Regions from separate parts of the Serpentinicella alkaliphila genome, predicted to be linked through region 2. Evidence: riboswitches for the same ligand, from Rfam matches in the RefSeq annotation. Region 2 holds a riboswitch; the other holds the start of a gene.

Region 1 (7,910 bases), 170 kb from region 2:
GATGCAAGATTTGCTAATATTTTAGCTTACGGTGTTGATGGAACAGCTGAAGCGGTACTATTAATTAAAGAAGGATTAATGACTTCTACAAGTTTACAAAGTGCTTATGAACTTGCTACTAATTTATTAGCAACAAGCCATAAACTTTTAACTGGTGAAGAAACTAAAATCGATATGGATATCGATTGTCCATTAATCAATATTGATAACGTTGATGAATTCATTGAAATGCACAAAAGAGCAGGAGCAATAAGATAAGTAAGGTTTGAATTTCAATATAATTGGTGCGCAGCTAGCAATGGTATGCGTACCAATTTTAATATAAGGATAAAAATATAATTAATTAAGGGGGCAATCTTAATGTGTAATAAGGCAATTTTTATGCAAGGTACTAACAATATGGTAGTTAAAGATGTTCCGATGCCTGAAATAAAAGAAAATGAAGTACTTATTAAAGTGGATGTAGTTGGTATATGTGGATCTGACGTTCATTACTATACACATGGGAAAATCGGTAGTTTTGTTGTTGAAGGAGATTTTATCTTAGGCCATGAGTGTGCCGGAGAAGTTGTAGAGATTGGTAAAAATGTAAAAAATCTTGTTGTTGGTGATAGAGTAGCTTTAGAACCAGGTAAAACTTGTGGAAAATGTGAATTCTGTAAGAGTGGTAAATACAATCTTTGTACAGATGTGGAGTTCTTTGCAACACCTCCTTACCACGGTGTATTTACTAACTATGTTGCTCATCCAGAAGATATGTGCTTTAAGCTACCTGAAAATGTTTCAAATACAGAAGGGGCTTTAGTAGAACCATTAGCAGTGGGGTTACATGCAACTGACCAAGGTGGAGTTAAACTAGGAAATACAGTAGTTATTTTTGGAACTGGTTGTATCGGCCTTGTAACATTACTTTCAGCTAAAGCTAAAGGTGCTTCTAATGTGATTGTTGTTGATGTATTAGAGAATAGATTACAAGTGGCTGAGAAAATTGGCGCAACTCATGTTATTAATGCTAAAACTACTAATGTAATAGAGAAAATTGCAGAACTTACAAATGGCAGAGGTGCAGATGTAGTAATTGACACTGCTGGGGCAGAAATAACACTAAAACAAACTGTAGATGTAGTTAGACGTGGCGGAACAATAGTATTAGTTGGAATGACACCTAAAGACGAAGTTGAATTTGACTTTATGAAGCTTATGGGTAAAGAAGCAGAAATTAAAACTGTTTTTCGTTACAGAAATCTATATCCGACTGCAATTAATGCTATCGCAAGTGGATCATTAAATGTAAAAGATATAGTTAGTCATGAGTTTGAGTTTGACAAAACTAAGGAAGCCTTTGATTTCGTTGCAGGAAACGCTAGTGACGTAGTTAAAGCTGTAATTAAAATTAAGTAAATACCCAAATCAGAAAAGAGGGGAAAAAATGTATTTTGTTGGTATAGACATTGGAACAACCTCAGTTAAAATAATTGCAATAAATGAAAATGGTGAAATTGTCAAATCAGTCAGTAAAGAATATCCTATATCATTTCCAAAACCTCTTTGGTCTGAACAAAATCCAGAGGATTGGTGGGAGCAATGTATAGTAGGACTTAATGAGCTTTTGGATGATTTAGATAAAAGTAAAGTTAAGGCTATAAGTTTTAGTGGTCAAATGCATGGAATGGTTACTCTAGATGAGAATGACAAAACTATAAGGCCTGCAATACTATGGAATGACCAAAGGACCGAGAAAGAGTGTGAGTATTTAAATAATGTAGTAGGACAGTCGAAGATATCTAGCTGGACAGGGAATCTAGCATTACCAGGTTTTACTGCTCCAAAAGTATTATGGTTAAAGGAAAATGAGCCAGAGAATTTTAAAGCCGTAAAGAAAATAATGCTTCCTAAGGATTACATTGCATATAAAATGTCAGGAATATTTGCAACGGATATGTCTGATGCATCTGGCACTTTGTATTTAGATGTGAAAAATAGAAAATGGTCTTTAGAAATGCTTGAGGTCTTAGGTGTTTCAGAGAGCCAATTACCAAAGCTACTTGAATCTTATGAGGTAGTTGCTAATATAAAATCTGATCTAGCAGCTGAGTTAGGACTTCGTGATGATGTGAAAATTGTGATTGGCGGTGGAGATCAGGCTGTTGCTGCTGTAGGTGGCGCAGTAGTTAAACCAGGCTCCTGTTCATTATCCCTTGGTACTTCAGGTGTTGTTTTCACGTCAAATGAACAATTCTTTGTAGATGAAAACAATAGTCTACATTCTTTCTGTCATGCAAATGGAAAATATCATCTAATGGGAGTAACACTTGCTGCGGCTGCATCTCTTAAGTGGTGGATAGAAACTATAATTAAAACGGAAAACTATGAAGAACTACTAAAAGAAGCGAAAGAGGCTGAAGTAGATGACAATGTATTTTATCTCCCTTATTTAATGGGTGAAAGAACACCACATAACGATCCTAATTGCAGGGGGACCTTTATTGGACTTAATATGATTCATGAAAGAAAGCATATGACTAGAGCAGTACTGGAAGGTGTAGCCTTTTCACTTAGAGATACCTTTGAAATAATAAAAGAAATGGGAATTGCAATTGATAGCATTAGTATTAATGGCGGTGGAGCGAGAAGTGAACTTTGGTGTGAAATAATTGCTGATGTACTAAACGTAACAGTAAATAAACTAAACACTAATGATGGTCCTGCTTATGGAGCAGCCATATTAGCTACAGTTGGGTTTGGGTTGTTTAATACAGTAGAGGAAGCTTGTAGTAAATACATTAATATAACTGATAGCATTGCACCTAATGCAAAAAATGCTGAAATATATAACAAAAAGTATGATAAATTTAGAAAAATATATCCTGCGACAAAAGAGTTATTTAAACAACTAAACAATTAATATAACTTAGGATAAAAAATAAACTATTTATATGTTTTAGTAACAAGTAGTTTTCATCATAAATACATCTGTAGACCACCTATAGATGATTTAAAGTATAATAGTTTCTAACGAAAAACTTACACAATTGAAAGTGTAAGTTTTTCTAATTAATAAATTAGTATTCTGTAGCTTATGTTAGTCGATTTAAACTAGAAATCAATATTTATATGAGAATATGGGTATAACATATAAGAAAGTATTGTATTCTAGAGATTTGAGTAAGATATTTTAACTACATAATAAATTGATATTTAGCAAGTAGTAATATATAATAAAATGTATTAAAACTAAATAAATGGACAGGTGCTGATTATAAGAAAAGTTATGAATCAGTGAAAAGGGAAGATGGGTATAAGCCCACGCGGTCACGCCACTGTAATAGAAGAGTTCTTCAAGTAAGCCACTGGGAAACTGGGAAGGTTTGGGGAACAATGAAACTTAAGCCAGAAGACCTGCCTGAACCATATCACCAATTAAACTCTACGAGCGATAGGGGGTGACATTATACACAGGATTACTTCTGCGTATTTGTAACCTTTCGACTAGTTTTTGACGAGAGGTTTTTTATTTTGTCTATCATCTAGGTATTTAGTTACAAGGATTTCGCTAAAACTATTAATCTGTAAATCAAGATTCTATGGTAGTAGTATATACAATCCACATTCTGGTACAATAGTTTTGATATAGAAATAAGAGCAATATTAAGTAATTTAATAAATTCATAAAGGAGTATGGCCATGAAAGGAATAATTATTATAGGACACGGAAGCAGAAATAAGGAAGCTCAAAGTCAGTTTATACAAGTAGTAGATAAGGTTAGAGAGAAGACACAGTTAGTAGTAGAAGGAGCATTTATGGAACTTGCAGAACCAGGTTTCTTTGATGTAATAAAAAAACTGGAAGATATGGGGATTATTGAAATTACGGTTTATCCACTCTTTCTATTTTCAGGTGTACATATAAATGAAGACATACCTCAAATGATAGGGGAAGCAGAACAAAAACATCCTGGAATAATGTTTAGAATGTTAGAACCAATAGGAGTAAGAGAAGAGCTGATTAATATAGTTGTAAATTCTATTAAGGAGTAAGGGATATGTTTGAGTATATTAAAAATCCTAATTTAATTGAGGAAAAGAGCTTTGACATAATCAGTGAGCTTTTAGGAGACAAAAATGTAATCGGATTGAGCGGAGATATAATTAAAAGGGTAATTCACACGACTGCTGATTTCGAATATGTGCACTTATTGGAGTTTAAATTAGGGGTTGAACAATTGCTATTAAAAGCCTTTAAGGAAGGCTGTACAATAGTTAGCGATACTAATATGATTAAAGCAGGAATAAGTAAAAAGCTATCTAATGAATTAGGAATAAAGATTGAATGTTATGTAGACAGTAAGGAGGCCTATGACGTATCGAAGACTGAAGGTATTACCCGTTCTATGGCAGCTGTTGACATCGCAGGAAAATTAAATGAAAATATCGTTTTTATCATTGGCAATGCACCAACAGCCCTATATAGAATTATGGAGCTGTATAAAAATAATAGAATTAAACCTATAGCTGTAGTTGGAGTTCCAGTGGGCTTTGTAGGAGCAGCTGAATCTAAGGATGAGCTATGGAATACAGAAATACCTTGTATAATTACTAGGGGTAGAAAAGGTGGAAGTACAATAGGAGTAGCTATTGTAAATGCTATTTTGAGGGAGGCAAATAAAAGCCTTGGATAATAGTAAATTTGTTATGAAAAATGGTAAAAAACTTAGGACTGGCTTCACTACAGGCTCATGTGCTGCAGCTGCGGCTAAGGCAGCGGTATATATGTTATTTAATGATAGAATTTTAGAACAAGTAGAAATTGATACTCCAAAGGGCTGGAAGCTTAAACTAGATGTAAATGACCCGGTTATTACAGAAGAATATGCAACCTGCTATATTATTAAGGACGCAGGAGACGATCCAGACATTACAGACGGAATACATGTTTATGCAAAAGTAAGAAAAGTAATAACTAAGGAAATAAAAATAATCTCAGGAAAAGGAATAGGAATTGTAACTATGCCGGGCTTACAAGTAAAGCCAGGTAGTCCAGCTATAAATCCTATTCCTATGGTTATGATAAAAAAGGAAGTTTCAGAGGTTTTACCCAAGGGCACTGGTATTGAAATAGAGCTTTCAATACCAGCTGGAGAAGAGCTGGCAAAGAAGACATTTAATCCAAGGCTAGGAATAGTGGGAGGCCTTTCTATACTAGGAACAACGGGTATTGTGGAGCCTATGTCAGAAGATGCCATTAAAGATACTCTTGCTTTAGAATTAAATTACAAAAAAGAAGTGGGATTAAGTAGTATAGTGCTAGTGCCAGGAAATTACGGTGAAGTTTTTTCTAAGACATGGCTAAATATAAAAGAAGATAAGATCGTAAAGATAAGTAATTATCTTGGATTTGCTCTAGAGAAATGTAGTGAGCTGGGCTTTAAGCGAGTTATATTAGCAGGACATATCGGAAAATTAGTCAAACCTGCAGGGGGTATATTTTATACTCACAGTAGAGTAAGTGATACTAGAATGGAAATCTTGGTAGCATATCTTGGAATTATGGGATGTCCACAGCATAAACTTGTACAAATAATGGAGTGTAGGACAACTGAGGAGGCAATACAAATTATTGAAAGCGAAGATTTTGAAGATATTTACATCACTTTGGTAGACAAATGCGCATTAAGGTGTGAAGAGTATGTTTTTGGCTCTTTAAGTATTGGAGTTGCCATGTTTTCAATGAAAAAGTTACTTGCAAAAAGTAATAAAGTCGATAGTATTATGGAGGTGTTAGCTCATGAATAGTATTACTATAGTGGGCATTGGACCTGGAGCGTTAGAATTAGTTACACCAATAGCTTTGAAAGCAATAGAGGACTGCGATCTAATAGTAGCAGGTAAAAGAAACCTCAAAACTTTTGAGCATTTAGGTAAGGAAGTATTAGAGTTTGATTCCGGAATAAAGGATATGATCGAAAAAGTAGAATATTTGAGAACATTTAAAAAAGTATGTATTGCAGTTTCAGGTGATCCAGGTTTCTACAGTTTTTTAGATGCCTTTATTAGTAAATTTGATGAATCAGAGTTAACTGTCATACCTGGAATAAGCTCTTTTCAATATCTATTTTCGAAACTAAAAAAGAGCTGGAAAAATTTCGAGTTACTTAGTCTTCATGGAAGAATATTTGATGACATAGATTTCAATAAAAGGGAAGGTGTTTTATTTCTCACCGATAAAAAGAATACCCCTTCTGTAATTGCCACAAACCTGTTGGAAAACGGGTATTGCAATATGAGGATGATAATTGGAGAAAATCTTTCATATGATGATGAAAGAATTACTATTTCAAGTCCTGAAACAATAAAAAGTATGGAATTTAGTGACTTATGTGTGGTGGTGATAGAAAGATGAGTTGGAATTATAGAACACCAGGTATACCTGAGGAATACTTTATTACAGGTAATGTACCAATAACAAAAACGGAAGTTAGGGTAATATCTTTAAGTAAACTAAAATTAACTGAAGATTTAGTAGTGCTAGATATAGGGTGTGGTACAGGTAGTGTTACTGTGGAGATGGGCCTACTTTGTCCGAATGGATTAGTATACAGTATAGATAGTAATGAAGAGGCTATTGAGTTAGTAAATAAGAATGTTGAACGATTTCAGCTAAATAATGTGAATATTATAAAGGGAGAAGCCCCAGAGGCTTTACCAACTACTGCCTTTGATAGGATTTTTATAGGTGGGGGTAGTAAAAATATAGTTGAAATAGTGGACTATGTACATAAACATCTTAAAACAGGTGGAATAGTTGTAGCAAATACTATTTTATTAGAAAGTACATACAATCTTTTAAAGATTTTATCAGAAAAGGGATTTAAAGATATTGAGTGCATAAATGTCAATATATCTAAAGCTGCTACTGTCCCTGGTTGGATGATGAAGGCACAAAATCCAATTTATATAATAAGTGCTCTAAAATGAACGGGGGGGGGAATTGATTGAGTAAGTTTTATGGTATAGGAGTGGGTCCTGGAGATAAGGAACTATTAACTTTAAAAGCAGTGAGGGTATTAGAAAATATAGATTTATTAATTATCCCTGAGGCTAAGAAAAGTAACGGAAGTATTGCATATGAAATAGCTAAAGATTTTATAAATCCTAGGGCAGAGATTATATATATGGAGTTTCCAATGGTAAATAATACGGAAATAATGTATGAAGTGGGCAAAAAGGCTGCTAGAGTAGTGGAGTCCTATGCTGCGGATGGAAAGGATATTGGCTTTATCACCCTCGGAGATCCATCTGTATACAGTACATATAGCTATATTTTAAAGAATTTGGACTCAGAGGTAGAAGTGGAAACTATACCGGGAATTACATCCTTTTGTGCATCAGCAGCTCTGTTAAATAAACCCTTGGTAACTGGAGAAGAGATACTATCAATTATACCAGCCACTGCAGATGAAGAGCTTATTAATAGAGCTATTGATGTTAGTGGAGGACAAGCCTTTCTGAAGGTTTTTAACCATAGTGAAAAGCTAATAAATATATTAAATGAAAAAGGGCTCATAGATAACAGTGTTATGGTAAAAAGGTGCGGATTAGAAGGTTGTGAAGTAGTGCATAGTATAGAAGAGCATTTAAAGAAAGGTAAACAGTATTTATCCATAGTAATTAGTCGGAAGGAGTATTAAAATGGTATATTTTATAGGGGCTGGCCCCGGTGATGAGGAGCTTATTACGGTGAAGGGCATGAAAAGACTTCAGGTGGTTGATGTAGTAATTTATGCAGGTTCATTAGTAAGTAAGAAACTATTAGATTACTGCAAATCCGATGTAGAAATTTATGATAGTGCCTCAATGGACTTCAATCAAGTGATAGAGGTAATGCAAGAAAGTCATAATAAAGGGAAGAC
Region 2 (7,910 bases):
ATGATTAAGTGAATTACTTACTCGGTTATATTGATTTAAGAAGCTCTCTCCCATAGGGGGAGCTACGTTTTTCCAATCATTTATCCATTCATTCCATTCATTTTCAAACTTAATGCTAATATCTTTATAATGAAGTCCTTCCCATAGACCGAAATTTATCTCCTTTAGTCCTTCATCTATAACCATGTCTCTAGTATTTAACCCACTTAAAAGCTTTGCCGTATCAATTGCTCTACTTAAAGGACTGGAAATGACAACGTCAAAATTGTTCTTAAATGTTTTACCTAATTCTTCTGCCTGAATAATCCCTCTACTATTCAACGGACAATCTGTGGACCCGTAATAAACCTTCGATTCATTTAATATTGTTTCACCGTGGCGGACTAAGTATAGATATGTTGTCATCCTATATACCCCCAAAGTACAACTATAACAAAGGAAAATATCAGTTCTACCACTTCATTAACTGCCCCTAGTAAATCGCCTGTTAATCCACCTAGCTTACTATTAAAATAATGACGTAATAAATATGCTACAATTATAGACACTAATAATGCTATGATTCCAATTAAATTTAGAACAACGAATACTAAAAAAATAGTAATAATTATTGATACACCGGCTCTATTTAAAGAGGTTTTACCTATAAACAAATCACCTAAGCCCTCTTCTCTGGCATAGGTTGAGCCATATAATATAATTGACATTGTAGCCCTTCCTATAACAGGTATTAAAATAATTGTAGGAATAATTATACTCTTTGGGGTAATATCTAATAAGGCAATCTTTAATAAGATTGTCAATATTAATGCAAGTACACCATTAGTCCCAATTCTACTATCACGCATGATTTCTAGCATCCGATCCTTTTTTCTAGCTGAAAACAAGGCATCACAGCTATCGGCTAAACCGTCTAAGTGCAGAGCCCCTGTAACTAATGCGTTGCTTATTACAATAGCTATTAAAGGCACCATTTCCTGAGCAACTTTTGATAAAAGGAAATATACTAGAGCATTAATAATTCCTATTATTAAACCTACAATTGGAAAGTAGGCAACCCCCTTTGGAAAATCTTCTTTACTTACACTTAACTCCAGATTAATTGGAATACGAGTTAAAAACTGAACCATTAAAATAAATATTTTCATAGGATGTTCCTCTCACAGAAAAGTCTTATTTTATTTTCATTGGAATACCAGATACCAATAAATATACCTCTTCTGCTTCTCTTGCTAAAAGCTGATTAATTTTTCCTGATATGTCTCTAAAGACTCTACCCAGCTTCGATTCAGGTACTAAGCCCCAACCTATTTCGTTAGTAACCATTATAATATTAATATCTCTCTTCTTAAGGAAGTTTAAGAGTTTACAAAATTCATCTATTATATACTCATTTATTTCCTTAATAATAGACTGTCCTATATTGTTTTCATCAAATGAAGGATAATCAAACATAAGGTTTGTTATCATAATTGTTACACAATCTAGTAATATCCCATCCTGCTTATTATCAATACTATCTATAACCTCATGCAAATCTTTATATACTTCATAGGTTGTCCAGCTAACAGGTCTAAACATTTTATGAACATCTATTCTTTCTCTCATTTCATCATCGTAGGGTATTGCCGTTGCAATGTATAAAATATTTTCTCCGATCTTTTTTGCTAGTTCTTCAGCAAATAAACTTTTGCCACTTCTTACTCCGCCGGTTACTAATATCACTTTTCCCATAATTACCTACCTTATATCTACTAAAAAATCGCTATCCATACTTAGTTCATCAAAAGTAGCCATTTCCTTAATAATAGCAGCTGCAGACTCTACTATATGAAACATTAATGGACAGCCTGTGCCTTCCCCTAATCTCATATTTAAATTAAGACTTGACTCTAATCCCAATGCATCCATTATATGTTTGTATGCTAACTCCTTCGAAAAGTGTGAAGGTATCATATATTCTTTAGTTAGAGGATTCATCCTATATGCAACTAGAGCTGCTGCAGATGAAATCACCCCATCAATTACAATAGGTAATCTATAATAGGCTGCACCTAAAAAACAACCTACAAGACCAGCAATATCTAGTCCCCCTACTTTCGAAAGAACGTCTATGGGGTCATTTTTATCCGGTTCATTTATTTCAAGTGCCTTCAATATAACCCTCTTCTTATTTTCTAAGCCTTCATCTGTCATACCAGCCCCTTTACCAACAGATTCATCTACATTAGAACCAGTCAAAGCCATTAGTATGGCACTCGAAGTAGTTGTATTACCTATTCCCATTTCACCAGTACCTAATAAGTTATACCCTCGGTTTTTTAATTCCTCAACAGTATCAAAGCCTACTTTAATAGCATTAATAGCTTCTTCCACCGTCATAGCAGGACCTTTGGTAATATTTTCAGTTCCAAGCTTTATTTTTTTGGAAATTAAGTCTTTGTGCTGTATATTACTACTTATTCCCATATCTATAACCTTAAAATCAGCCTTTGCCTGTCTTGATAGCACACTTATGCCTGCTAAACCTTTTAATATGTTAATTGTTTGTATAGCAGTTATTTCCTTGGGTGCTGTACTAACCCCTTCATCAACAACCCCATTATCTGCAGCCATAATAATAGTACATTTTTTTTCTACGCTATTGATAGTCTCACCAGTTATGCCAGCTATCTGTATTGCTATATCCTCTAATTTCCCTAAACTGCCAATAGGCTTGATTAGTGAATCCAATCTGGCAGAGGCTTTTATCTTAGCACTCTCATCCAGTGGCTTTATACCTTCTAAAATTTGATTTAAATTCATTTATACCTTCCTTTATTTTTAGACATAAAAAAACCGTACACTTGGGCACGGAAAATAAACGATTTTTGTTCTATAAAAAATCGATTCTATAATCCTCCTTTCCCACCGAAAGTAGTTATTAATTATGTATGGCAGGTTTCCTGGCTATGGATCATCTTTATACCCGGTCTTCTCAGTTTCCCAATGACTTTGGGTTAATCACCATTTACAGTAGCGGGGGCTGCAGTAGATTTGAACTACTTTCCCTTTTAACCTTTTGCAAGGCACCATATACTTTTATTTAGTTTCTATAATTACTATTAGAATAATTATAGTTTAAAAAATATATAAGTCAACAAAATATAATTAGCTATTGTAATAACATTACTATTAAACCTTGTATAATACCTATTATTCCGCCTAAAATTCCACCTAAAATTTCTATATGCTTTAATTCCTTTTTTGCAATTTGCAAAACAACATCTTCTAGTTTTTCCATTGAAAATTCATTCACCTTATCTTCGACAATTTTAGAAATATTAATCATAGAACCAGCATCCTGAACTATATTTTGCATAATTTCAGAAATAACTTTTTCCCCTTCTTGTTCAATAATTTCATCTATATAGTTTAAAATCAATCCAATAAATCCCGACGGAATTATACTTGGAATCTTTTTCTGTATTGTCTCCTTTATTTTAAATTTTATAATGGCCAATAAAGCAACTTTTTTGTCGCTTTCTAACATATGTATTAAAATGTCATTTACTGATAATAACTCTTGTTCCACTATATTACCAATACTTTTAGCTATTTCACCTTTTCTCTTTGGTATTAAACCGTGAATATCAAAATTTACAATAGGAATTCTAAATGGTTCATAGGGTTTAAACAATAGTTTTATTGCAATTAGGTTAGTAATCCATCCTATTATAGCTCCGATTAAGCACATTGTAATAATTATTAAGAAATCCAATTTTTTCACCCTTCTTTTGTATAAAAAACTCCAGTTATCACTGGAGTTTAATTAGTCTTTTTTAACATTTGATTTAATTATACACCAATCACAGTTATTACACAATTCTACCTTTTGATTAAAAATACGCTTAATCGTATTGATAATATACTTGAAATTATTATTACCAGTTTTGTGAATTATAATATTATTTGGTGCAATTGTTATTAGGGAACTTATTAATAAATCATCATAGCTTATATCATTTTCCTTCATTTCAGCTGCAATTAGTCTTAAATATTCATCATTTATCTCTTTTCCGTAATTATCAAACAAGCTGTAATTATTTTCTTCTTTCATATATATGTGTACAATGTCTACCTTTGGTTCCTGTATATCTACAAAGTACCTTAAAAGTTTAATAAATTCATTGTACTCTTTATCCATCAAAAAATCTTCGACTGCCTCATCAATAACAATCTTTAATTCCTCAACATAGTCCTTTAATCTAAAGGTAATAAACCCCTTTATATTTATTTTACTATTTGACTCGAAATAATTTACTAGTTCTTCTACGATTATAGATTTTTGTCCTAAAGCATCATTTTTGTCAATTTTTAATTTATTTACAGAATCTAATGCCCGTTGCAGTATTTCTTTTCTCTCATCTATGTTAAAATAATTGTATTCTTGATTAATAAGCTCTTTAATAATGTTTGGTTGTTCAATTGTTTTTATATATTCATAAATTCCTTCACTAGCAGTACGTTTAAAAAGACTAATAAAATCATTTATTGTATAATTGTTTATTGTTTTTCCATCCATTATATATATAATTGTGTTAGTGCTTGGTTCAAATTGATTCTCTATTAAAATGCCTTCATCGCTAAAGGTCTTAATATGTCTATTTATAGCTAATGTTAAGTCATTTGCATGTTTATCAGCAACAATAGTTACAATTTGCAACTTTTTCACTCCCTTCATTGTATTAGTAGTATATGTTTAATTATTAATCATATTCTAAATATAGCTATATTAAAAACTATTAAATTTTATAGATTGTACCGTCTTTTACCATAATATAAATATATTTTTAATTTTAAAAATCGAGGTGAAATTATGTCCGGAATTATCAATTTGTCGGAAATGGTAACATTAGGTCTTCATAGTATGGTATTAATTGCAAATAAAGAAAAACCACTGCTAAGCGTTAAAGAAATTGCATTTAGTACAAACTCATCTGAGTTTCATCTATCTAAGGTATTACAAATATTAGTGAAAAAAGGCTTTATAAAGTCAGTTAGAGGTCCAAAAGGTGGTTTTACATTAGCAATGGAACCTGAAAACATTTCCTTCTATGATATATATACTGCCCTAGAAGGACCTGTTAATATAAAAAAGTGCCCTATAAGTTGTAATAACTGTGCCTTTCAATCCTGTATTTTCGCAAATGTTTTAGAAAAATTAAATGATGAGCTTATACAGTTTTTACAAACACAAAAATTAAACGAATTTCTTCGTTAATGAATGCGAGGATCTATATGAACAATACAGAATTAACTTTAATGGAAATATACGATAAACTATTTAATTATTATGGGCCTCAAAACTGGTGGCCAGGAGATACTGACTTTGAAATTATGCTTGGGGCGATCCTAACTCAAAACACATCATGGGAAAACGTTGAGAAAGCTATACTAAATTTAAAGCCTTACTTAGACCCCTATAGCATTAGCAAAATGGATGAAAATATTCTAAGTGTGCTTATAAAACCAAGTGGCTTTTTTAACGTAAAAACGAAGAGAATAAAGAATTTCCTAGGATGGTATGAACAGAAAGGTTTTTCAGTAAATGTTTTAAGAGAAATGAAAACTCAAGATTTAAGAGATGAATTACTTAGTGTTAATGGAATAGGTAGGGAGACTGCTGACTCTATTATTTTATATGCCGTAGATAAGCCTATTTTCGTAGTTGATGCCTATACCAAAAGACTATTTGAACGTATAGGCTTTGAGATTCCTAAGGACTATGATTCAATTCAAGAACTATTTCATAGCTCCCTAGAGACTAATACGTACCTTTTTAATGAATACCATGCCCTTATTGTAATTCACTGTAAAACCTTTTGTAAGAGTATAGGAAGATGTGAAAATTGCTTTTTAAATAACTGTTGTAATTTCTACAAAAATAAATAAAATAACCAAAGTTTAGTTATAACTTAACTTTGGTTATTTTTGACTCTTATTATTCTTCAGCTGCCATAACTAATTTAACTATTTCATTAGAATAAATTGCTTTTTCTATTAGTAAATAATCTATAATATGACCCTTGATATAATTCTCCCTATTAATAGTAATAGGTTCTTCTAATTTTTTATTGTTCAAATACTCATACTTTGAAATAATACCATTACTAGTCATTATAGTTTCAATAGGTGAATTAAAAATACAGTGATCCTCATTTATATATAATGTGTTTGATTCATCATCCACTTGTACATCTCCTTCGGTATCAATAATTTCATCATTACTTTTTAAACTAACGACTATGGCATCTTGAACACTAATATCTTCTTCTACTTCTAATTCAAGTTTTTTATCTTCTTCAAAAGTCTGCTCAATTTCAACAACATCCGAATCTACTTCTTCTTTTTCCTCTACTATATCTACTTCTATAGCTTGCTTATTTAAATTTAAATTGATAACAATAGTTGGGTCTATAGCCACTAAATGCTCAGCAAGGATTTTAGTATCATCCACTATAATTGAAGATATATTATATTCCTCGTCTAATTCAATCTGTTGTAGAGTACCTATCTTTTCCCCACTTATGTCATACACATATTTTAAATTATTAACATTTAAATACTTTAAGCCATAGCTATCTTTTAATATAATGGAATCCTTTCCAATAATAACTTCATTTATTGGTATGTGGTAGTTTATCATATCTATTTTACAATATAAAGCAACAATACTTAGTCCCTCGTAAACAAATCCCTCAAGTTTACCAACCACACCTCTAGATTCTATAATAATAGGTAGTTCATCCACTCTTAACAACATAGCTCCACCAACTTTCTAAATGCTTTTTTTTGCATTATCTTTATAGATTCTGTAATACATACTACCTATAACATTGTGATACTCTTTTGTTTCATTTTTAGTACAAACAAAATCCTCATCTAAATATTTAATTAAGTAAGGCAATAGTATTTCGCTACCGCCCCCACAGAAAATAACTTCATCACAGTTACCAATAAATTTGGATTTAACAAATTCTCTGAAGTCTTTATTTAACTCATAAGCGAATCCATCAAATACATTGTGTACTATATCACTAACATCGATATCAATACCTTTTTTTACCTTAAGTTTTTTGTCTTCAAACCTTATCATATTATCTACATCATAAGTAAAGGGTTTTCTATCTAACTGATTTCTATAATTATTATATAGAATCATTGATATTTTTTCATAACAGTCTAGCATACCTTTCTCAAATGTATTCACTCCGGCTGTCTTTAAACTATCGAAGGCAGCAATATTGATTTGTCCCGATCCAATATCACAAACTATAGTCTTCTTGCTAGATCTATTATTTAATGAACCATCTTCATTAACTGCATATTGAAAATATGTTGCAATAGCCTCTGGACAAAATGTAATAGCTTCAATATTAAATGCCACTTTCTCAATTTCTTCATTTATGTTAAATAAGTTAAAGAAAGACACCTTAACATTACCTTTAAGTTCGTTTGCATATTTATTTATATACTCTCTATTATTAGCCACATATTCTACTAAAGGCTGATTAACTGTTAAATCAACAGCTACATCTGTTTTTCCGTTCTTAACTAGGTTGTACGCAACCCCTACTAAAATAGAATAATAAATAACTTCGTCTTCAGACTTATTTTTATATCTATTTTTATCTTTAATTATAACCCCTTTATTTTCAGCAGCCTTACCAACTAATTTCTTTCCTAGTGATTTTCCATCCTTAATGACTTCCACTAGTATTGAATCTTTTTCAAGCTTACTAACCTCAGGATCTAAATCAAAAAGATTGAAATTTACGTCATAATTTAACTCTACTCCAGGCTCTGAGATTATCGTAGGAAAACTAAATGGTTTCTTGGACTCCTCCATAATTTTTGTTAATCTATTA

Evidence for each region. A riboswitch is a leader RNA that binds a small molecule or an ion and turns the genes downstream of it on or off. The one in region 2 is predicted to bind cobalamin.
Region 1: linked by a shared signal. The riboswitch ahead of HZR23_RS16230 (sirohydrochlorin chelatase) and the one ahead of cobT (nicotinate-nucleotide--dimethylbenzimidazole phosphoribosyltransferase) in region 2 are both predicted to bind cobalamin.

The regions. Positions count from the first base shown of each region.
Region 1 is NZ_CP058648.1:3,174,744-3,182,653, reverse strand. Features, by position in the region: gene HZR23_RS16245 (sugar ABC transporter substrate-binding protein) at 1-258, shown strand, start outside; gene HZR23_RS16240 (NAD(P)-dependent alcohol dehydrogenase) at 361-1,401, shown strand; gene xylB (xylulokinase) at 1,430-2,905, shown strand; cobalamin riboswitch at 3,232-3,421, shown strand; gene HZR23_RS16230 (sirohydrochlorin chelatase) at 3,685-4,038, shown strand; gene HZR23_RS16225 (precorrin-8X methylmutase) at 4,044-4,679, shown strand; gene cbiD (cobalt-precorrin-5B (C(1))-methyltransferase CbiD) at 4,672-5,793, shown strand; gene cbiE (precorrin-6y C5,15-methyltransferase (decarboxylating) subunit CbiE) at 5,786-6,400, shown strand; gene cbiT (precorrin-6Y C5,15-methyltransferase (decarboxylating) subunit CbiT) at 6,397-6,975, shown strand; gene cobI (precorrin-2 C(20)-methyltransferase) at 6,993-7,688, shown strand; gene cobM (precorrin-4 C(11)-methyltransferase) at 7,690-7,910, shown strand, end outside.
Region 2 is NZ_CP058648.1:82,645-90,554, forward strand. Features, by position in the region: gene cobC (alpha-ribazole phosphatase) at 1-405, opposite strand, end outside; gene cobS (adenosylcobinamide-GDP ribazoletransferase) at 402-1,148, opposite strand; gene cobU (bifunctional adenosylcobinamide kinase/adenosylcobinamide-phosphate guanylyltransferase) at 1,174-1,734, opposite strand; gene cobT (nicotinate-nucleotide--dimethylbenzimidazole phosphoribosyltransferase) at 1,741-2,805, opposite strand; cobalamin riboswitch at 2,919-3,091, opposite strand; gene HZR23_RS00585 (DUF445 domain-containing protein) at 3,155-3,760, opposite strand; gene ytxC (putative sporulation protein YtxC) at 3,812-4,705, opposite strand; gene HZR23_RS00595 (RrF2 family transcriptional regulator) at 4,886-5,263, shown strand; gene HZR23_RS00600 (endonuclease III domain-containing protein) at 5,281-5,934, shown strand; gene HZR23_RS00605 (PRC-barrel domain-containing protein) at 5,984-6,805, opposite strand; gene HZR23_RS00610 (ParM/StbA family protein) at 6,821-7,910, opposite strand, start outside.